DNA from 4 places in the Pararhizobium sp. A13 genome. Region 3 is predicted to be linked to each of the others. Evidence: predicted binding sites of a transcription regulator. Region 3 holds the regulator's gene; each other region holds the start of a gene.
The links. Region 3 encodes PhoB, which activates phosphate uptake and scavenging genes when phosphate is short. Its sites were predicted from a motif close to TGTCATNNANCTGTCAT; they were not measured.
Positions count from the first base shown of each region.

Region 1 (2,205 bases), 1.8 Mb from region 3:
CGCCAGCGTCTCGCATACCCCCATGTCGTTCCAGATTTCCTCGCAGATCGGGATGCCGAGCCGCACGCCGCGGAAATTGACCGGCCCCGGCATAGCACCTTCGGTGAAAACGCGCTTTTCGTCGAATTCGCCATAGTTCGGCAGATCGATCTTGTCGCGAACGACCAACACCCGGCCCCCGTCGAGAACCGCAACGGAATTGTGTCGTCCCGCCTCGCCCTGACGCGGAAAGCCGACGACGACGCCCGGACCGCCGTCGGCCGTATCCGCCGCGAGCGCATCGACCGCCTTCTGGCAGGCTTTGAGAAAGGCCGGCTTCAGGACCAGATCTTCCGGCGGATAACCGGAGATGAAGAGTTCCGTCAGAAGAAGCAGGTCGGCCCCGTTGCGGGCGGCGTCGGCGCGCGCTTCGCGCGCCTTGGCAAGGTTGCCGACGATATCGCCGACGGCCGGGTTGAGTTGGGCAACGGCGATGCGAAACGTGGTCGAAATGGTCTTTTGCGCGGTCATGAAACAGGCCCGTACTTTGTCTTGCTGTCGCGGATGCGGCGGCACCCGGGGAGATATCTAACGCATTCCGCGCCAAAAAAACCCGTGCCTGCCGTGAAAATAGAAAAAAAGCGTCCGCTCGGGATTTGAGACCCGCAGCACAACCACAGGAATGCCCCGGCGCGCACGTTTCGCGTCTCGGATCCCGACAGAAAAAGCACTGGAAAAACCTTACCCGGCTTATTCATCCTGCGTTCAACATGACATCTGTATGACATTGAGACGACAGTTTTATGAAAATTGGAGAGGGCCTTGGCCAGTTTTGAATCGGCAGTGCGTACTGCTACCGCCACCGAGGTCTACGGTCCCCCAATCGCTTTCGGCGCCCGTAACAGCAAGCTGCTGTCGATCGCGGGACGCCTCTGCCTGTCGCTGCTCCTGTCGATCACGCTCATCTTCGCCGTTGAATGGATCACGCGCGATTCGGCCTCCGAGGCAGTCTCGTATTTCCTTGATCCGGTGCGCCCCGCCTGGACAACGGCCGGCGTCTTCTTTTTCGTCTTCCTGGCACTCGACGCGGCGTTCGGACGCGAAAACTACAGCATTATTTTCATCGCGCCGCTCGCACTGATCCCGGCCCTCGTCAGCCGCCAGAAGCAGATTTTCCTCTCAGACCCGCTCTATCCCACGGACTTCCTGTTCGGGCGCCAGATCATGGAACTGATGCCGGTCCTGGTGCGGGACCGCCCCTGGACGGCGGCCGGCATTGTCGTCGGCCTTATCGCCTCGATCATCGCCCTTGCCTGGCTTGCCCGTTTCGCCTGGCGCCGCTTTCCGCTGTTGACACGCCGCCAGCGCCTGACCCGGCTGGCGGTGGCCCTGCCGCTGCTCGCCTCCTTCTACCACATCATGGACTACAACAATTTCTCCTGGATACGCGATCGGCTGCAGATCATTCCGATCATGTGGGACCAGACGGAAAACTATCGCCACAACGGTTTCGTCATGGCGTTCGCCCTCAACCTGCCGATGGCAAACGTCACGGCGCCGGCGGGCTACATGTCCGATGCCATCGACAAGATCCCGACGAAGCCGGTGCCGGCCGGCACGACGCATCGTGGCAAGCCGGACGTCATCGTGCTGATGAGTGAATCCTTCTGGGATCCGACCCGCCTGCCGAACGTCAAGCTGTCGCCCGATCCGATGCCGACCATCCGTAAGATGCAGTCCGGCAACGTGCTTTCGCCGGAATTCGGCGGCATGACCGCCAATGTCGAGTTCGAAGCACTGACCGGCTTTTCGAATGCCTTCCTGCCCTATGGCAGCATTCCCTACCAGCAGTATATCCGCAATCCGATCCCGTCGCTTGCCACCTTCTTCCGCGGCGAAGGTTATGTCGCCCGCGCCGTGCATCCGTTCCAGAAATGGTTCTGGAACCGCAGTGCCGTCTACAAGGCCTTCGGCTTCGAACAGTTCCGGTCGGAAGAGAACCTGCCGGCCATGCAGAAGCGCGGCATCTTCGCTTCCGACGAATCGCTGACGAAGGAGATCATCCGCGAGGCCGATCAGCTGCGCGATCCGTTCTTCTTCTTCACCGTCACGCTGCAGGGCCACGGCCCCTATGAAGCGAACCGCTACGCGAAGAACACCATCAAGGTGGAAGGAAACCTGCCGGAAGTCGACAGGCAGGTGCTGGCGACCTATGCGCAAGGCATC
Region 1 is NZ_CP149510.1:3,387,834-3,390,038, forward strand. Features, by position in the region: gene WI754_RS16725 (NAD+ synthase) at 1-510, opposite strand, end outside; gene WI754_RS16730 (LTA synthase family protein) at 802-2,205, shown strand, end outside.
Region 1: a site for PhoB is predicted at 750-766, ahead of WI754_RS16730 (LTA synthase family protein). Genes of this name have one in related genera too.

Region 2 (2,205 bases), 1.8 Mb from region 3:
AATCCGTGATCGGCCGATTGGCGACGCCGCTTTCGGCCGCAGCCTTGGCGACGGCCGGCGCAATGCGCAGGATCAGCCGCTGGTCGAACGGCGAGGGGATCAGGTAGTCCGGGCCGAACACCGGCGTCTCACCGGAATAGGCGCGGGCGGCGACATCCGACGGCTCCTCGCGGGCAAGGGCTGCAATGGCGCGCACGGCCGCCATCTTCATTTCCTCGTTGATCGTCCGGGCGCTGCAATCGAGCGCACCGCGGAAGATGTAGGGGAAACACAGGACGTTGTTGACCTGGTTGGGGAAATCCGAGCGGCCGGTGCAGATCATCGCGTCCGGGCGCGCCGCGCGCGCGACTTCCGGCATGATTTCGGGATTGGGGTTGGCGAGCGCCATGATCAGCGGCTTTTCCGCCATCTGCACCAGTAGCTCAGGCTTCAGGACGCCGGCGGCCGAAAGGCCGAGGAAGACATCGGCACCGGCAATGCTGTCGGCGAGCACCCGGTTGGCGCTGTCCTGGGCGTAGATCGACTTCCACTCGTCCATCAGCACTTCGCGGCCGAGATAGACGAGGCCTTCGAGATCGTGCACCCAGATGTTTTCGCGCCGGGCGCCAAGCGTCACCAGGAGATTGAGGCAGGCGAGCGCTGCCGCGCCCGCGCCCGACGTGACGATCTTTGCCTTGGCAATGTCCTTGCCGGCGAGTTCGAGGCCGTTGAGGATGGCAGCTGCCACGATGATCGCGGTTCCATGCTGATCATCATGGAAAACCGGAATATCCATCTTCTCGCGCAGCCGGCGCTCCACTTCGAAACATTCCGGGGCCTTGATATCTTCCAGGTTGATGCCGCCGAAGGTCGGCTCAAGTGCTGCGATGACATTGACCATCTGGTCGATCTCGGGCGCGTCGATCTCGATGTCGAATACGTCGATACCTGCGAATTTCTTGAAGAGGACGGCCTTGCCTTCCATCACCGGCTTGGAGGCAAGCGGTCCGATATTGCCGAGCCCGAGCACTGCCGTGCCGTTGGAAACGACAGCGACCAGATTGGCGCGGGCCGTATAATCGGCGGCAGTCGACGGATCGTCTCGGATGGCGAGGCAAGGGGCGGCGACGCCCGGTGAATAAGCGAGCGCCAGATCGCGCTGGTTGCCAAGCGGCTTGGTCGGCTGGATTTCGAGCTTGCCGGGACGCGGATAGCGATGGAAGAACAGCGCCTGTTCGTCGAGATCGCCGCTTGCTGGAACCGTTGGGGTCTTGGCTTTGTCGCCGGTGCTCATTTTCGTGAATCCTTCCCTTTTCGTCGCGGCTCTTTTTGCACGAAACGAACGCCCCGTACAGTTTCGAACCGCTCGATTGTCCCTGGTTTTCCGGGGCAGCCGTCTCAACCGGGAAATGGCCGATCCACAGGCTGTCATTCTCCTGAAACAAGAGTCTGTTTTTGACAGGGGTAAAAGAGGCCCGATAGATCTGCGAGGCAGTATGACTGAGAAAGAGCAAGACCCAGCCATTCGCCGTTTCAGGACCCTGTTCATTTCCGATGTGCATCTGGGATCGAAAGCGGCCAAGACCGACTATCTTCTGGATTTCCTGCGCGCCAACGAGGCTGAGACGATCATCCTTGTCGGCGACATCGTCGATGGTTGGCGCCTGAAGCGCAGCTGGTATTGGCCGCAGGCGTGCAACGATGTCGTGCAGAAGCTTTTGCGCAAGGCCCGCAAGGGCAGCCGCATCATCTATATTCCCGGCAACCACGACGAATTCATGCGCGATTTCCCTGGTGTGCATTTCGGTGGCATCGAGGTTGCCCAACGGCATATGCATGAGGGTGCCGATGGTCAGAAATATCTGGTGCTGCACGGCGATGAATTCGATGTGGTGGTGCGCAATGCGCGGCTGCTCGCCTATCTCGGCGATTGGGCCTATGACATGGCGATCCTCATCAATATCGGCCTGTCCGCCGTCCGCCGTCGTCTCGGGTTGCCTTATTGGTCGTTCTCAGCCTGGGCGAAGCTGCAGGTCAAGCATGCCGTCAATTTCATTGGCGAATTCCAGCGCGTGGTGGCCGAGGAGGCGCGTCGGGAAAATGCCGACGGGGTGATCTGCGGCCACATCCATCACGCCGTGATCGAGGATATCGGTGGCGTCCGCTACATCAATACCGGCGACTGGGTGGAAAGCTGCACGGCGATCGCCGAGCATCACGACGGCA
Region 2 is NZ_CP149510.1:3,372,998-3,375,202, reverse strand. Features, by position in the region: gene WI754_RS16665 (NADP-dependent malic enzyme) at 1-1,273, opposite strand, end outside; gene WI754_RS16660 (UDP-2,3-diacylglucosamine diphosphatase) at 1,476-2,205, shown strand, end outside.
Region 2: a site for PhoB is predicted at 1,406-1,422, ahead of WI754_RS16660 (UDP-2,3-diacylglucosamine diphosphatase). Genes of this name have one in related genera too.

Region 3 (2,205 bases):
ACTCTTGTCAGCGAGTCCCCCTACCTCTACCTTAACAAACAATTACTAGAACGCATGCGGCGGACCTAGTCACCAAAAGAGTTATCGCGTTTCAACCTCGGCACCTGTCCGGGGGTCGGTGGAGGATTCGACCATCACCAACGCTGTGAATGGAGAGAAGACCATGAACTGGACTGACGAGCGGGTCGAGAAACTCAAGAAGTTGTGGTCAGAAGGATTGAGCGCGAGCCAGATCGCCGCCCAGCTCGGCGGCGTCAGCCGAAACGCGGTTATCGGCAAGGTCCACCGACTTTGCCTGCCTGGCCGTGCCAAGGCCGGTGGCAGCACCGCGACCACCGCCCGCACCAAACGTCCAGCAACGTCCGCGCCGCGTGCGCCCAACTACGCCGCGCGCATGACCACCCGCACCGTGACACGCACCACGGGTGCCACCGTCATGAAGGAAGAGGTGGAAATCGACGCCATCGAGGATCAGGACGTCGCACCGGTCAGCAACGTGGTCGTGCCGATGTCTCGCCGTCTGGCACTGACCCAGCTTACCGACCGCACCTGCAAGTGGCCGATCGGCGATCCGATGAAGGAAGAGTTCCACTTCTGCGGCAACGACTCGCCCGACACTTCGCCCTACTGCACCTTCCACGCGAAGCTGGCCTACCAGCCTTCCGGCGAGCGCCGCCGGGCTCGCTGAGACGACGGATTGCTGAACATGAAAAACGGGGCCAGCCGGCCCCTTTTTTCATGCGTCGCTCAAAATGCAATCAGCTCTCCAGTGAATATCCGGCGCCGCGCACGGTGCGGATCACGTCCTGCATGTTGGAGAAGTTCAGTGCCTTGCGCAGGCGGCCGACGTGAACGTCGACAGTGCGCTCGTCGACGTAGATGTCGTGACCCCAGACGCCATCCAAGAGCTGCGAGCGCGAAAAGACCCGGCCGGGCGAGGCCATGAAGAATTCCAGCAGCCGGAATTCGGTCGGGCCCAATCGGACCTCGCGGGTCTTGCGGTGGACGCGGTGGGTTTCGCGGTCGAGTTCGATATCGCCACATTTCAGCAGCGTCGACAGCACTTCCGGTTTGGCGCGGCGCAGCATTGCCTTGACGCGTGCCATCAGCTCCGGGGTCGAGAACGGCTTGACCACATAATCGTCGGCGCCGGTGGCAAGACCGCGTACCCGTTCGCTCTCTTCGCCGCGCGCCGTCAGCATGATGATCGGCAGGCGCTCGGTCTCAGAGCGCTGGCGAAGCCGGCGGCACAGCTCGATGCCGGAAACACCCGGCAGCATCCAATCGAGGATCAAGAGATCCGGCAGGCGTTCCTGAAGGCGGATTTCCGCTTCATCGCCACGGTTGATCGTATCAACTTCAAACCCTTCGGCCTCAAGATTGTAACGCAGGAGAACGCTCAGCGCCTCCTCGTCTTCGACAACGGCAATTCTTGGCAGCATGCGGTCTCAACTCCTTGACGCCTTGCCCTCATTGCAAGGGGCTCGCCCGGCGGCCCAAGGCCGGCCGGGCAGTCAAATGTAAGAATTCACTTACTTCTGTTTGATCCGGCGCAGCAAAATCAATTGCCGATCGCGCCGACGGTGTTGGCAGTATCGTCCTTCGGACGTTCACCAACCGGCTGGGCGCCGGTCGCCATGTAGTAAATCGTTTCGGCAATGTTGGTGGCATGGTCGCCGATGCGCTCGATGTTCTTGGCGCAGAACAGAAGATGCGTGCACGGCGTGATGTTGCGCGGATCTTCCATCATGTAGGTCAAGAGTTCGCGAAACAGCGACGTGTAAATCGCGTCGATTTCGTTGTCCCTCTCGCGAATGCTGTTGGCCTTTTCCGGCGAACGCGACGCATAGACGTCGAGCACTTCCTTGAGCTGCATCAGCGCGAGTTCGGCCAGGTGCTCGAGGCCCCGGGCGAGCTGGCGCGGCAAGCTGGCGCTGGAAACCGCGATCACCCGCTTTGCCGTGTTCTTGCCGAGATCGCCGACGCGCTCGAGATCTGCGGCAATACGGATGGAACCCATGATTTCGCGCAGGTCGGCGGCCATCGGCTGGCGCTTGGCGATGGTGACGATCGCCTTTTCGCCGATCTGGCGCTCGGCCTCGTCGAGGATGGTATCGTCGGAGATGACCTTCTGAGCAAGCGCGAGGTCGGCATTGACCAGCGCGCGCACGGATTCGGCGACCATCTGCTCGGCAAGACCGCCCA
Region 3 is NZ_CP149510.1:1,601,178-1,603,382, reverse strand. Features, by position in the region: gene WI754_RS07750 (GcrA family cell cycle regulator) at 164-688, shown strand; gene phoB (phosphate regulon transcriptional regulator PhoB) at 759-1,442, opposite strand; gene phoU (phosphate signaling complex protein PhoU) at 1,562-2,205, opposite strand, start outside.

Region 4 (2,205 bases), 880 kb from region 3:
TCGCGTTCGGCTGGATGTCTTCGGGCCGGTCCATCTTGGTGGCGCCGAGAGCGTCGGAGGCAAGACGGGTGTTGATCAGAACATCGGCCTGCGAGCCAAAACCGTTCGCCTCCGTCAGCGGACCTTCGCCATGGATCAGCGGCATCCACTCGATCGTGCCGTCGGCATCGAACTTCGCCACATAGAGCGTGCCCTCGTCGAGGATATCCATGTTGGCGGCGCGGTCGTTCGGGTTGAACGTGCCCTTGGTCACGAACTTGTAGACATAGTCGAAGCGCTCGTCGTCGCCGCAGTAGAACACGACGCGGCCATCCTTGTTGACGACCGATTCGGCGCCCTCGTGCTTGAAGCGGCCGAGCGCCGTGCGCTTTTTCGGTATCGAGGTCGGGTCCATGACATCGACTTCGACGATCCAGCCGAAGCGGTTGGCCTCTGCCGGTTCCTTGGAGACATCGAAGCGGTCGTAGAATTTCGACCATTCATACGTGCCGCCCGGCGCGCCGAGCCGCTTCAGCTGCTTGAACTCCGGATGATCCTCGGCGATCTCACCACCGAAATAGCCGTTGAAGTTCTCCTCGGCCATCACGTAGGTGCCCCAGGCGGTGACGCCGCCGGCACAGTTGTTGATGGTGCCGAAGACTTGCTTGCCGGTCGGATCGGATGGCGTCTTCACCCGCTCGTGGCCCGCGACGGGACCGGAAAGCTGCATCTCGGTCTTGACGGTGATGCGGCGATTGTATTTGCCGTCGAGCACCGGCTGCCATTTGCCGTCGACCTTGCGGATTTCGACGATCGTGCCGCCATGCGCGGCCATTTCGATATCGACGAGGTCCTTGGTGTATTCGCCGAGCTTGACCTTTTCCTCTTCCTTGCCGTCCTTCATTTCCTTCACGACCGACGCGAACTTCGGAAACATGATCTCGGCATTGGTATATTCGTGATTGACGACGAGCAGGCCGTGATCCGGATTGCCGTCCAGCGGAATGAAGCCGACGTAATCGTTGTTGTAGCCGAACAGCTTTTCCTGCGCCGCAGCCGTCTGGTTCAGCGGGTCGAAGTCCGGGCTGTCGGCAAAAAGCTTGTCGCCCCAACGCAGAAGGATATCAGCGTCATAACCTTCGGCGACGTGATGGGTCTCGTCGACGCCGGCCTCGATCTCCGTGAAGTCGAAGCTGGAAAGGTTGCCATTGGCGCGCGCATCGTCCGCGGTCAGGATCGCAAGCGGGCTGACTGTGGTGGAGATGGCCGCGACCGCAAGCGAGCCGGCCATGAACGACCGGCGCGAAAAGCGATGATTGATGATATCGCCCATCGTCGGGTTGGTGGAACAGTTCTGGCCGATATCTTCGAGCGCTTCGCGCCGGTCGGTCAACGTCTCGATTTCTGGGGCGGTTGTCGGGGCAGCAACGTGATCCATGATTCACTCTCCTCTTTGTCCGGAACCTGCGCAAAGGCGCGTCGAAACATGCATAGCCACCGTATAATGACAGGTTCGCGACAATCCGTTGAAGAGATTGCTGTCCTCAACCGTCTTCGATTTGGACTGCGAGCGAAAAGCTGTATGGTCGATGCTGTTGCGCCACTACGGCCTTGAGGAGAAAACATGATCGAAGTCATTGCTTTCGTTGCCTTTGGCATCGCACTGGCGGCGCTTCTCAACGGACGCAAGACGGCCGAGCGGCTGGAGGCCGAGATTGCGGCACTCAAGGAAGAGTTGAAGCGGATCGAGGACCTGCAGCGCGCGATTCCCACAGTGGATATCCTTGCGGAAGCTGTGGAGCAAACCGAGCCGGTGAAAAGCCTCCCGCAGCCGGTCGAACCCGCAATTGTGGAGCGCAAGCGTCTCTCCGAAATCAGGAAGGGCGACGCGATTTTCGGCGGGCCGCCGCCCAGCCAGGATGCCGTCGAAAAGGCGTCGCGCGGCGAGCCTGTGGCTGCGAGATCTGCCCCAGCTTCAGTGATCGACGCCGTCGCACCACGACCGAAGGAAAGCCTCGAAAGCCGCCTTGGTGCGCGCTGGGCCGTTTGGGTCGGCGGCATCGCGCTGGCGCTTGGCGGCATCTTCATGGTCAAATATTCGATCGACGCGGGTCTGCTCAGCCCCGCGGTGCGGCTGTTCATGGCGGCCGTCTTCGGTCTCGTCCTGATGGGCATAGGCGAATTTGTCCGCCGTCGATCCGTGCCTCTGGTCGCGGACACGTTCCA
Region 4 is NZ_CP149510.1:2,476,920-2,479,124, forward strand. Features, by position in the region: gene WI754_RS12140 (PhoX family phosphatase) at 1-1,417, opposite strand, end outside; gene WI754_RS12145 (DUF2339 domain-containing protein) at 1,604-2,205, shown strand, end outside.
Region 4: a site for PhoB is predicted at 1,484-1,500, ahead of WI754_RS12140 (PhoX family phosphatase). Genes of this name have one in related genera too.